DNA from 2 places in the Polaromonas sp. P3_A5 genome. Region 1 is predicted to be linked to the other one. Evidence: riboswitches for the same ligand, from Rfam matches in the RefSeq annotation. Region 1 holds a riboswitch; the other holds the start of a gene.
The links. Region 1 has a riboswitch for S-adenosylhomocysteine ahead of metH (methionine synthase). Riboswitches for the same ligand answer to the same signal wherever they lie in the genome.
Positions count from the first base shown of each region.

Region 2: another riboswitch for S-adenosylhomocysteine. It lies ahead of ahcY (adenosylhomocysteinase); the one in region 1 lies ahead of metH (methionine synthase).

Region 1 covers NZ_JBFUGF010000003.1:105,020-109,396, forward strand. The annotation lists gene metH (methionine synthase) at 1-2,464, opposite strand, end outside; S-adenosyl-L-homocysteine riboswitch at 2,480-2,576, opposite strand; gene AC1DU8_RS19990 (Crp/Fnr family transcriptional regulator) at 2,670-3,278, shown strand; gene AC1DU8_RS19995 (Bug family tripartite tricarboxylate transporter substrate binding protein) at 3,340-4,323, opposite strand.
Region 2 covers NZ_JBFUGF010000002.1:225,700-230,076, forward strand. The annotation lists gene AC1DU8_RS18550 (TlyA family RNA methyltransferase) at 1-806, opposite strand, end outside; gene ahcY (adenosylhomocysteinase) at 967-2,397, opposite strand; S-adenosyl-L-homocysteine riboswitch at 2,501-2,573, opposite strand; gene AC1DU8_RS18560 (DUF3592 domain-containing protein) at 3,025-3,456, shown strand; gene AC1DU8_RS18565 (HAD-IIB family hydrolase) at 3,453-4,274, shown strand.

The DNA.
Region 1 (4,377 bases):
GCAGGCTTTCGGCAAACGCTTCGGCCAGGCGGTCAGCCAGCGCCTTGAGCATGATGGACGAATAATCGTCGTGGTCATCCAGGAAGTACTTTTCCTTTTTCTCGGCGCCAATGCCTGCCGTGACGGCAAAAAGACCGATGTAGTCCGGAATTTTTGAGATGTTTTTGCCCGCAGCGCCCGCATATTCAGCGCGAGCAGCTATCAATTCAGGAGCAAGTACCTTGGGTGCGACAAAATCAGCCAGGCAACGGCTGGGGCGCATCACGCCGTCAATTGCGGTTTTTTCGGTTTGCTGGCGCAGGCCGTACCAGGTCATGGCCACTTCGCTGCGCGACTCGTCGGTGTAGATCTCGATGTCGTCGCCCACGCTGTTGGCGGGGTACAGCGCCATCACGCCGTTGGCGGTGAGCCAGCGGCCTTCGATCAGGCGCTTGAGCATGCGCTGCGCGTCGGCGTACACGCGCACAGCCTCGGTGCCCACCACCTCGTCTTTCAAAATGGCCGGGAAGGCTCCGGCCAGGTCCCAGGTCTGGAAGAAAGGACCCCAGTCGATGTACTGGGCCAGCTCCGACAGGTCGAAGTTCTTGAACACGCGGCGGCCAATGAACTTGGGCACGGGCGGTGTGTAGTGGGCCCAGTCCATTGACGTGGGATTGGCGCGGGCCTTGGCCAGCGGCCACATCGGTACCTGCTTTTTGTTGGCGTGCTGGGTGCGCACCTTGTCGTAGTCGGTATACAGCTCTTCGATGTATCTGGCGGCCTGGTCGGACAGCAGGCTTTGCGCCACGCTCACGCTTCGTGACGCATCGGGCACATACACCACCGGGCCTTCGTAGTGCGGGGAGATCTTGACGGCCGTGTGCACGCGGCTGGTGGTGGCGCCGCCTATCAGCAGCGGAATCTTCTTGATGCGGAAATGATCGTCCTTTTGCATCTCGGCGGCCACATACTGCATTTCTTCCAGGCTGGGGGTGATGAGACCCGACAGCCCGACGATGTCGGCGCCTTCAACCTTGGCGCGCGCCAATATTTCATGGCAGGGCACCATCACGCCCATGTTGACGACTTCAAAGTTGTTGCACTGCAAGACCACCGTCACGATGTTCTTGCCAATGTCGTGCACATCACCCTTGACCGTGGCGATGATGATCTTGCCTTTGGTCTTGACGTCACCGCCGGCGGCTTCGAGCAGCAGCTTTTCGGCTTCGATGTAGGGCAGCAGGTGCGCCACGGCCTGCTTCATCACACGGGCGCTTTTGACGACCTGGGGCAAAAACATCTTGCCCTGGCCGAACAGGTCACCGACGATGTTCATGCCGTCCATCAGCGGGCCTTCGATGACGTGCAGCGGCCGGCCGCCCTCCGCAAGGATCTCCTGGTAGACCTCTTCGGTGTCAGTCACGATGTGCTCGTTCATGCCGTGGACCAGCGCATGCGACAGGCGCTGGCGCACCGGCAGGGCACGCCATTCATTCTTCTTGCTGTCGTCCTTGGCGCCGCTCCTGGCAGTCTCGGCCACTTCAATCAGGCGTTCGCTGGGCGTGAGCTCAGGCTCGCCCGGCTTGTAGACCGGTGTGCGGTTGAGCACCACGTCTTCGACGCGCTCGCGCAGCACAGGGTCCAGGTCGTCGTACACGCCGACCATGCCGGCGTTGACGATGCCCATGTCCATGCCCGCCTGGATCGCGTGGTACAGGAACACGGTGTGGATGGCTTCACGCACCGGGTCGTTGCCGCGAAAGCTGAAGGACACGTTGGACACGCCGCCAGAGACCTTGGCGCCCGGCAGGTTCTGCTTGATCCAGCGCGTGGCGTTGATGAAATCGACCGCGTAGTTGTTGTGCTCTTCGATGCCGGTGGCGATCGCGAAAATGTTCGGGTCGAAGATGATGTCTTCGGGCGGAAAGTCCAGCTCGTCGACCAGCACGCGGTAGGCGCGCTCGCAGATTTCGACTTTGCGCTCATAGGTGTCGGCCTGGCCTTTTTCATCAAAAGCCATCACCACCGCTGCCGCGCCGTAGCGCTTGAGCAGCTTGGCCTGCTGCCTGAAGGGCTCCAGACCCTCTTTCATCGAGATCGAGTTGACGATTCCCTTGCCCTGGATGCAGCGCAGGCCGGCTTCGATGACGCTCCACTTGGAGCTGTCGATCATGATGGGCACACGCGCGATGTCGGGCTCACTGGCGATCAGGTTCAGGAAGCGCACCATGGCGGCCTGGCTGTCCAGCATGGCCTCGTCCATGTTGATATCGATGATCTGGGCGCCGTTTTCGACCTGCTGGCGGGCCACGGCCAGCGCCTGCTCGTATTCACCGTTGAGGATCATGCGGGCGAAGGCCTTGGAGCCGGTGACGTTGGTGCGTTCGCCAATATTGACAAACAGCGTGCCCGCGCCGATGGCGACCGGCTCCAGGCCGGACAGCTTCATGGGGGGAACATTGGGCAAAGATTCAGTTTCAGACACGGACTCACCTTGAGGCAAAGGTGAGCGTCGTTGCCGCAGGGGCCGCCGGAAGCCGCCGCCTGTAACCCAAGCCTGACGAACGCTTGTGTTCGCTGCAACGCTCCTTGGGTTACCATCATTTTAAGGGCTGAACGCCGCCCGCGCCATATCCTTGCACCAATGGCAAGAGATACCAACAAAAGTCCAGGGGATAGCCGGAGCCACCATGTTTGAAAACCTGTTCGGCAGAAAACAGCGGGGAACGCCCGATGCGCCCGAGTCCATGCGTCCCAAAGACCGCATGCGGGCCATTGAGGGCTCCAGCACGGCCGAGCTTGCCGCCAGGCTGCTGATTGCACCAACCGCCCTGATGCAGCTCACGCCCGAAGAGGCTTTCACTGTCGTCAGCTACATGACGCCGCGCAGGATTTCCGAGGGAACGACCTTCATCCGCGAAGGCGACAAGAGCGATACCGGTTATATGGTGCTGCTGCTCGAAGGCGAAGTCACTGTCGAAAGCATTGTGGTCAGCCGCCGCACGCCGGTCACCATCACGGTGCTGGGCCCCGGCAGCCTGATCGGCGAAATGGGCCTGGTCGACGGCCAGGCGCGGCTGGCGTCATGCACTGCCAGCAGCGACGTGAGCTGCGCCGTGCTGTCGCGCGCAGCGCTTGAAAAAATGGGGGAAGAGCAACCGGTGACTGCGGCCAAACTGATGTTTGCCGTTTCGCTGCGCATCGCCGAACGGCTGCGCGACACCAGCGAAAAACTCAAGATGTACAGCCAGCTGGTACAAGCCATGCAGCAGGAAATCGACCGGCTGATGCCGGGCTGATTTCCGTCTGGCAGAAAAGCGGGGAAGGCGCCAGGCTAGCCGCCCTTTCCGCCCTTTCGATTTAGTCGAGCTTGATTTTGGCGACCTTGATCAGGCGTCCATAATCGGCGTGCTCTTTCATCACCATGTAGGCAAAGTCGGCAGAGCTCATGGGGCTGGGGGTCGCGCTCATGCGTGCAAACTTTTCTGCGGTATCGGGCGTGTTGAGCGCGTCGGCGAATGCCCTCTGCAGCTGGTCTGCCGTGGCTTTGGGGAGGTTGGCCGGGCCAAAGATGCCGAACCAGGTGCTGATGTGAAAGCCGGGCAACACGTCATTGATGGTCGGAATTTCCGTGAAGCTGCTGGAGCGGTTGATGGTGGTCACGCCAAAAGCGACCAGCTTGCCCGACTTGATGTTGGCGCTGGCAGAGGCCAGGTTGTCGAACATCAGGTCGGTCTGGCCGGACAGCAGGCCAGCCTGCGCCTGGGCCGAGCCGCTGGAAGGCAGGTGCACCACGCTGATCTTGGCCAGGCTTTTAAACAGCTCGCCCGCGAGGTGGCCGGCGCTTCCATTGCCGCCGGAGGCATAGTTCAGCCGGCCGGGATTCTTGCGTGCGTAGGCAATCAGGTCCTTGGTGTCCTTGATTTTCAGCCGCCTGGCCGTCTCGGCATTCATGACCAGCACGTTCGGCACCCGCGCCACCAACGTGATGGGCGTGAAGTCCTTCAATGCGTCGTAGGGCATGTTTGGGTAGAGCCATGGGTTGATGGCATGGGTGGCCACCGCCCCCATCACCAGCGTATGGCCGTCTGCAGGTGCCTTGGCGACGAGGGCCGCACCCACGTTTCCGCCGGACCCCGGCCGGTTGTCAACCGTGACTTCGGTTTTGAGCAGGGGACGCAGCTTCTCGGCCAGGATGCGCGCAGCGTTGTCCAGCGGGCCGCCGGCTGGATAGGGCACGACGATCGTCACCGGTTTTTGGGGCGACAGTTGTGCATGGCCTGCGAAAGCCGTCATCGCCAACGTGAATGCCGCTGCGGCCTTGATGAATAAACCCACCTTCATGATTTCCTTGGTTGTGTTGTGTTGCGTTGTTTTGCCGAACCATCAACGCTGCAG
Region 2 (4,377 bases), on a different contig from region 1:
CCGTCGCCGCCTTCAATCGGCGACGCCAGCCAGGCTTTCACTTCCAGCCCCAGCGATGCGCAGGCATCGCGCAAGCGCTTTTCGACAAACTCGAAATGCGCCGGGTCACGCACAATGCCACCCTTGCCGATCTGGCCGGGCTGCAATTCAAACTGCGGCTTGACCAGCATGAGCAGGTCGCCGCCGGGCTTGAGCAGGCGAACCACGGCGGGCAACACCAGCGTGAGCGAGATGAAGGACAAATCACCCGTCAGGAAGTCGAAGTTGGCTTCTGCGGCCAGGCTCGCTTCGTCCAGGTCGGCGTCATCCCCATCGCCATCGAAGTCATCCGGAAAATCCATGTCGCCGCTGTCGCCTGCATGGCCGGCCACCAGGTCGGCGGCGGTCATGGAACGGGCATTCAGACCCTCGACGCAAACCACACGCGGGTCTTCACGCAGGCTGGCGTGCAGCTGGCCATGGCCCACATCGACGCCCACCACCTGCATGGCGCCGTGCTGCAGCAGGCAGTCGGTAAAGCCGCCGGTGGACTGGCCCACGTCAAGGCAGCGCAAGCCATCCACCTTCAGGCCGGTAGCTTTCAGCGCGCCTTCGAGCTTGAGCCCGCCGCGCGAGATGTACTTGGCTTCGGTGGTGTCCAGCAACTGCAGCTCAGCGCCGGGCGGAATCTCGTCGCCGTTCTTGGCGACCTTCTTCCAGGCAGCGTCGGCTTCAGGACGCCACTGCACCCCCGAAGCGATCAGGCGCTGGGCCTGCGAGCGGGTGGCGGCATGGCCGTGTTCGACGAGGAATAGGTCAGCGCGCATGTAGTGTCTTCCGGTATTCCAGCAACAGCCTTAAGGGCGTAGCGAGCGGCCCGAGAGCAAGGCGCGGGCGCCAGGCAACCGGAATGCACTTGAGGTGCATGAGGATTGCCTGATCGGGACCCGCAACGCCGCTATCGGGTCGCGCAGTAGCCAGGAAAAATCAGTAGCGATAGGTGTTGGCCTTGTACGGGCCGGCTTTAGAGACACCGATGTACGCAGCCTGCTCGTCGCTCAGTTCAGTCAGCACAGCGCCAACCTTCTTCAGGTGCAAACGGGCAACCTTTTCGTCAAGATGCTTGGGCAACACATAAACCTTGCCCACTTCGTACGCATCTTTCTTGGTGAAGAGCTCGATCTGCGCGATGGTCTGGTTCGCAAAGCTCGACGACATCACGAAGCTCGGGTGGCCGGTGCCGCAACCCAGGTTCACGAGGCGGCCCTTGGCCAGCAGGATGATGCGCTTGCCGTCCGGGAAGATCACGTGGTCGACTTGCGGCTTGATCTCTTCCCAGGTGCATTTTTCGAGCGATGCGACGTCGATCTCGTTGTCGAAATGGCCGATGTTGCAGACGATGGCCTGGTCTTTCATCTTCGCCATGTGCTCATAAGTGATGACGTTCTTGTTGCCGGTGGCGGACACAAAAATGTCAGCCTTGTCGGCAGCGTATTCCATGGTCACGACCTTGTAACCTTCCATCGCGGCCTGCAGGGCGTTGATGGGGTCGATCTCGGTCACCCACACCTGGGCGCTCAGTGCGCGCAAGGCTTGTGCGGAGCCCTTGCCCACGTCGCCGTAACCGGCCACGAGTGCGACCTTGCCGGCGACCATCACGTCGGTGGCGCGCTTGATCGCGTCAACCAGGGATTCGCGGCAGCCGTACAGGTTGTCGAACTTGCTCTTGGTGACGGAATCGTTCACGTTGATGGCGCGCAAGGCCAGCGTGCCCTTGGCCGACATTTCATTCAAACGCAACACGCCGGTGGTGGTTTCTTCAGTCACGCCGATGATGTTTTTCAGGCGGCGGCTGTACCAGGTCGGGTCTTGCGCCAGCTTGGCCTTGATCGAATTGAACAGGCAGATTTCTTCTTCGCTGCCGGGCTTGGAAATGAGGCTCGCGTCTTTTTCGGCCTTGGTGCCCAGGTGCATCAGCAGCGTCGCGTCGCCGCCGTCGTCCAGGATCATGTTGGGACCTTCTTCAGGCGTGCCCTTGGCGCCGCTGAATTCGAAGATCTTGTGGGTGTAGTCCCAGTAATCGGCCAGGGTTTCGCCCTTGATGGCGAACACCGGCGTGCCGGCGGCGGCGATCGCGGCGGCGGCGTGGTCTTGTGTCGAGAAAATATTGCACGAAGCCCAGCGCACTTCAGCGCCCAGGGCTTGCAGGGTTTCGATCAGCACGCCGGTCTGGATCGTCATGTGCAGCGAACCGGTGATGCGCGCGCCCTTCAGCGGCTGCGCCTTCGCGAATTCTTCGCGGATGGCCATCAGGCCAGGCATTTCGGTTTGCGCGATGTTCAGTTCCTTGCGGCCCCAGGCGGCAAGCGAAATATCGGCAATGGTGTAGTCGGTGGAAGGTTTCAGGACGGCGCTCATACGGTTCTCCAAATTCAAACGTCAACTGGGCAAAATCGCCACGGGCAAGGCGCTTTCGAAACAGCGGGGGAATTCAGTCATTCACCCGGCTTGAGAGAGCACTTGCGGGTGAGCGTGGTTGCAATGAAGTCCTGAGCCTGGTCCACATGGTGTGGCTTGCAACGCTCCTCAGGAAGCCACGATTATACCGAACTCCCCCGTTCAGGCTCACTTCGTGTAGCCTGCTCCCCCCTCAAGGGGGCGGCGCCTGGGGCCGGCGAAGCCGGACCCTCGGCCCCCGCTGGTGAAATACGCCATCACCGATCGCGCCCAAAGAGCGCTTCAACCCGCATGGGCCGCGGAACCGGCTTTGCCGGGCCGCAGGCTCAGTCCCCTGCAAGGGGAAAAGGGCTACACACAGTGAGCCCGATAGGGGTGTGCCAATTTTTCGGCTTTGCCGGGCCGCAGGCGGGCGGCCCCCTCGAGGGGGCAGGGAGCTACACGCAGTGAGCGACCGTGGGGGCCCACACCATGCGAGAATTTCACCATGCAAGAGTCCGCAGCCCGCCACTTTCGCCCCTCTTCCGTAGGGCATCCAGGTTTCGGGGCGGCCTGATGTACCCCCGTCTGGCGCCCGTCTACTGTGCCTTGTTCCTGATCATGGGTGCGGGAATGAGCGCCAGCTTCGCATCAAAGGCATACCGGGCCTTGCAAACCCTCGATTGGGAAACAGGCAGCGCGCAAATACTTTCGTCCAGCGTGAAGGCCACGTCCGACAAGCGAGCCAGTTGCTATGAGCAGCTTGCCACCTATAGCTACAAGGTGCAGGGCCGAACCTTCACCGGCCAACGTGTGCGCGCGGCGGACAGCTGCCTTTCGAAGGAAGAGTCCGAGCTATTCGAGGCTGCGTTCAAGAAAGGCGACACGGTGGCCGTGCGCTACGATCCCGAAAATGCCTCCGAAGCGGTGCTCGAGCCCGGGGAACTGTGGTTCAACGATTGGATCCAGGGGATCGCGGGCTTGTTGATCACAGGCATTGCCGTTCTGATGGGCATCGAGATACTGAGAAAGCAACGATGAAGGACCTCACATCCTGGGCGCTCACCGAGCGCGCACAGATCACCGGCGTCTTCACCGACATCGACGACACACTGACCACCGAGGGAGCGATCACCGCCGATGCGCTGGAGGCTTTGGGTGCGTTGAATGCCGCCGGGCTCAAGGTGGTAGCCATCACCGGGCGGCCCGTAGGCTGGAGTGAGCCCTTCGCGGCAAGCTGGCCGGTCGATGCCATCGTGGCGGAGAACGGTGCGGTGGCGCTGCTGCCGGCGCAGGTTTTAGACAAAAAAGCCCCGCAAGCCGCACCAGCCTTGCGCAATCAGCTATCAAAAATATACCAACAGGATTCCGCGACACGCGCTGCCAACTTCGCCCGCATGCAGGCCGTGCTGGCGCGCATCGAGCGCGAGATGCCGGGCATCACCCGCGCCACCGACTCGCCGGGCCGTGAAACCGACATCGCCATCGATCACAGTGAGTTTGTGCAACTGAGCGACGCGCAAATCGCCGCAGTGGTGGCAATGATGAAAAGCGAGGGCATGCACGCCACCGTCAGCAGCATCCACATCAACGGCTGGTATGGCAGCCACAACAAGCTCGAAGGCGCGCGCTGGATAGTCCGGCAGCTCTGGCAGAGCGACCTGGACGCCGAGATGGACCAATGGGTCTATGTGGGCGATTCGACCAACGACCAATTAATGTTCAAGACCTTTGCCAACAGCGTGGGCGTTGCCAACATCGCGCGCTTTGTGCCGCAGCTGGCGCACCTGCCGCGTTATGTCACGCGGGGTGAGCGCGGCGCGGGCTTCACTGAAGTAGTCCGCGCTTTACTGGATTAACAACCGCAGCTGCCCCGCGTTACCTCAGCGGGTGCCGCGGATCGGGCTTTGCCTGGCCGCAGGCACCGTCCCCTGAAGGGGAGGGGACGCTACACGAAGTGAG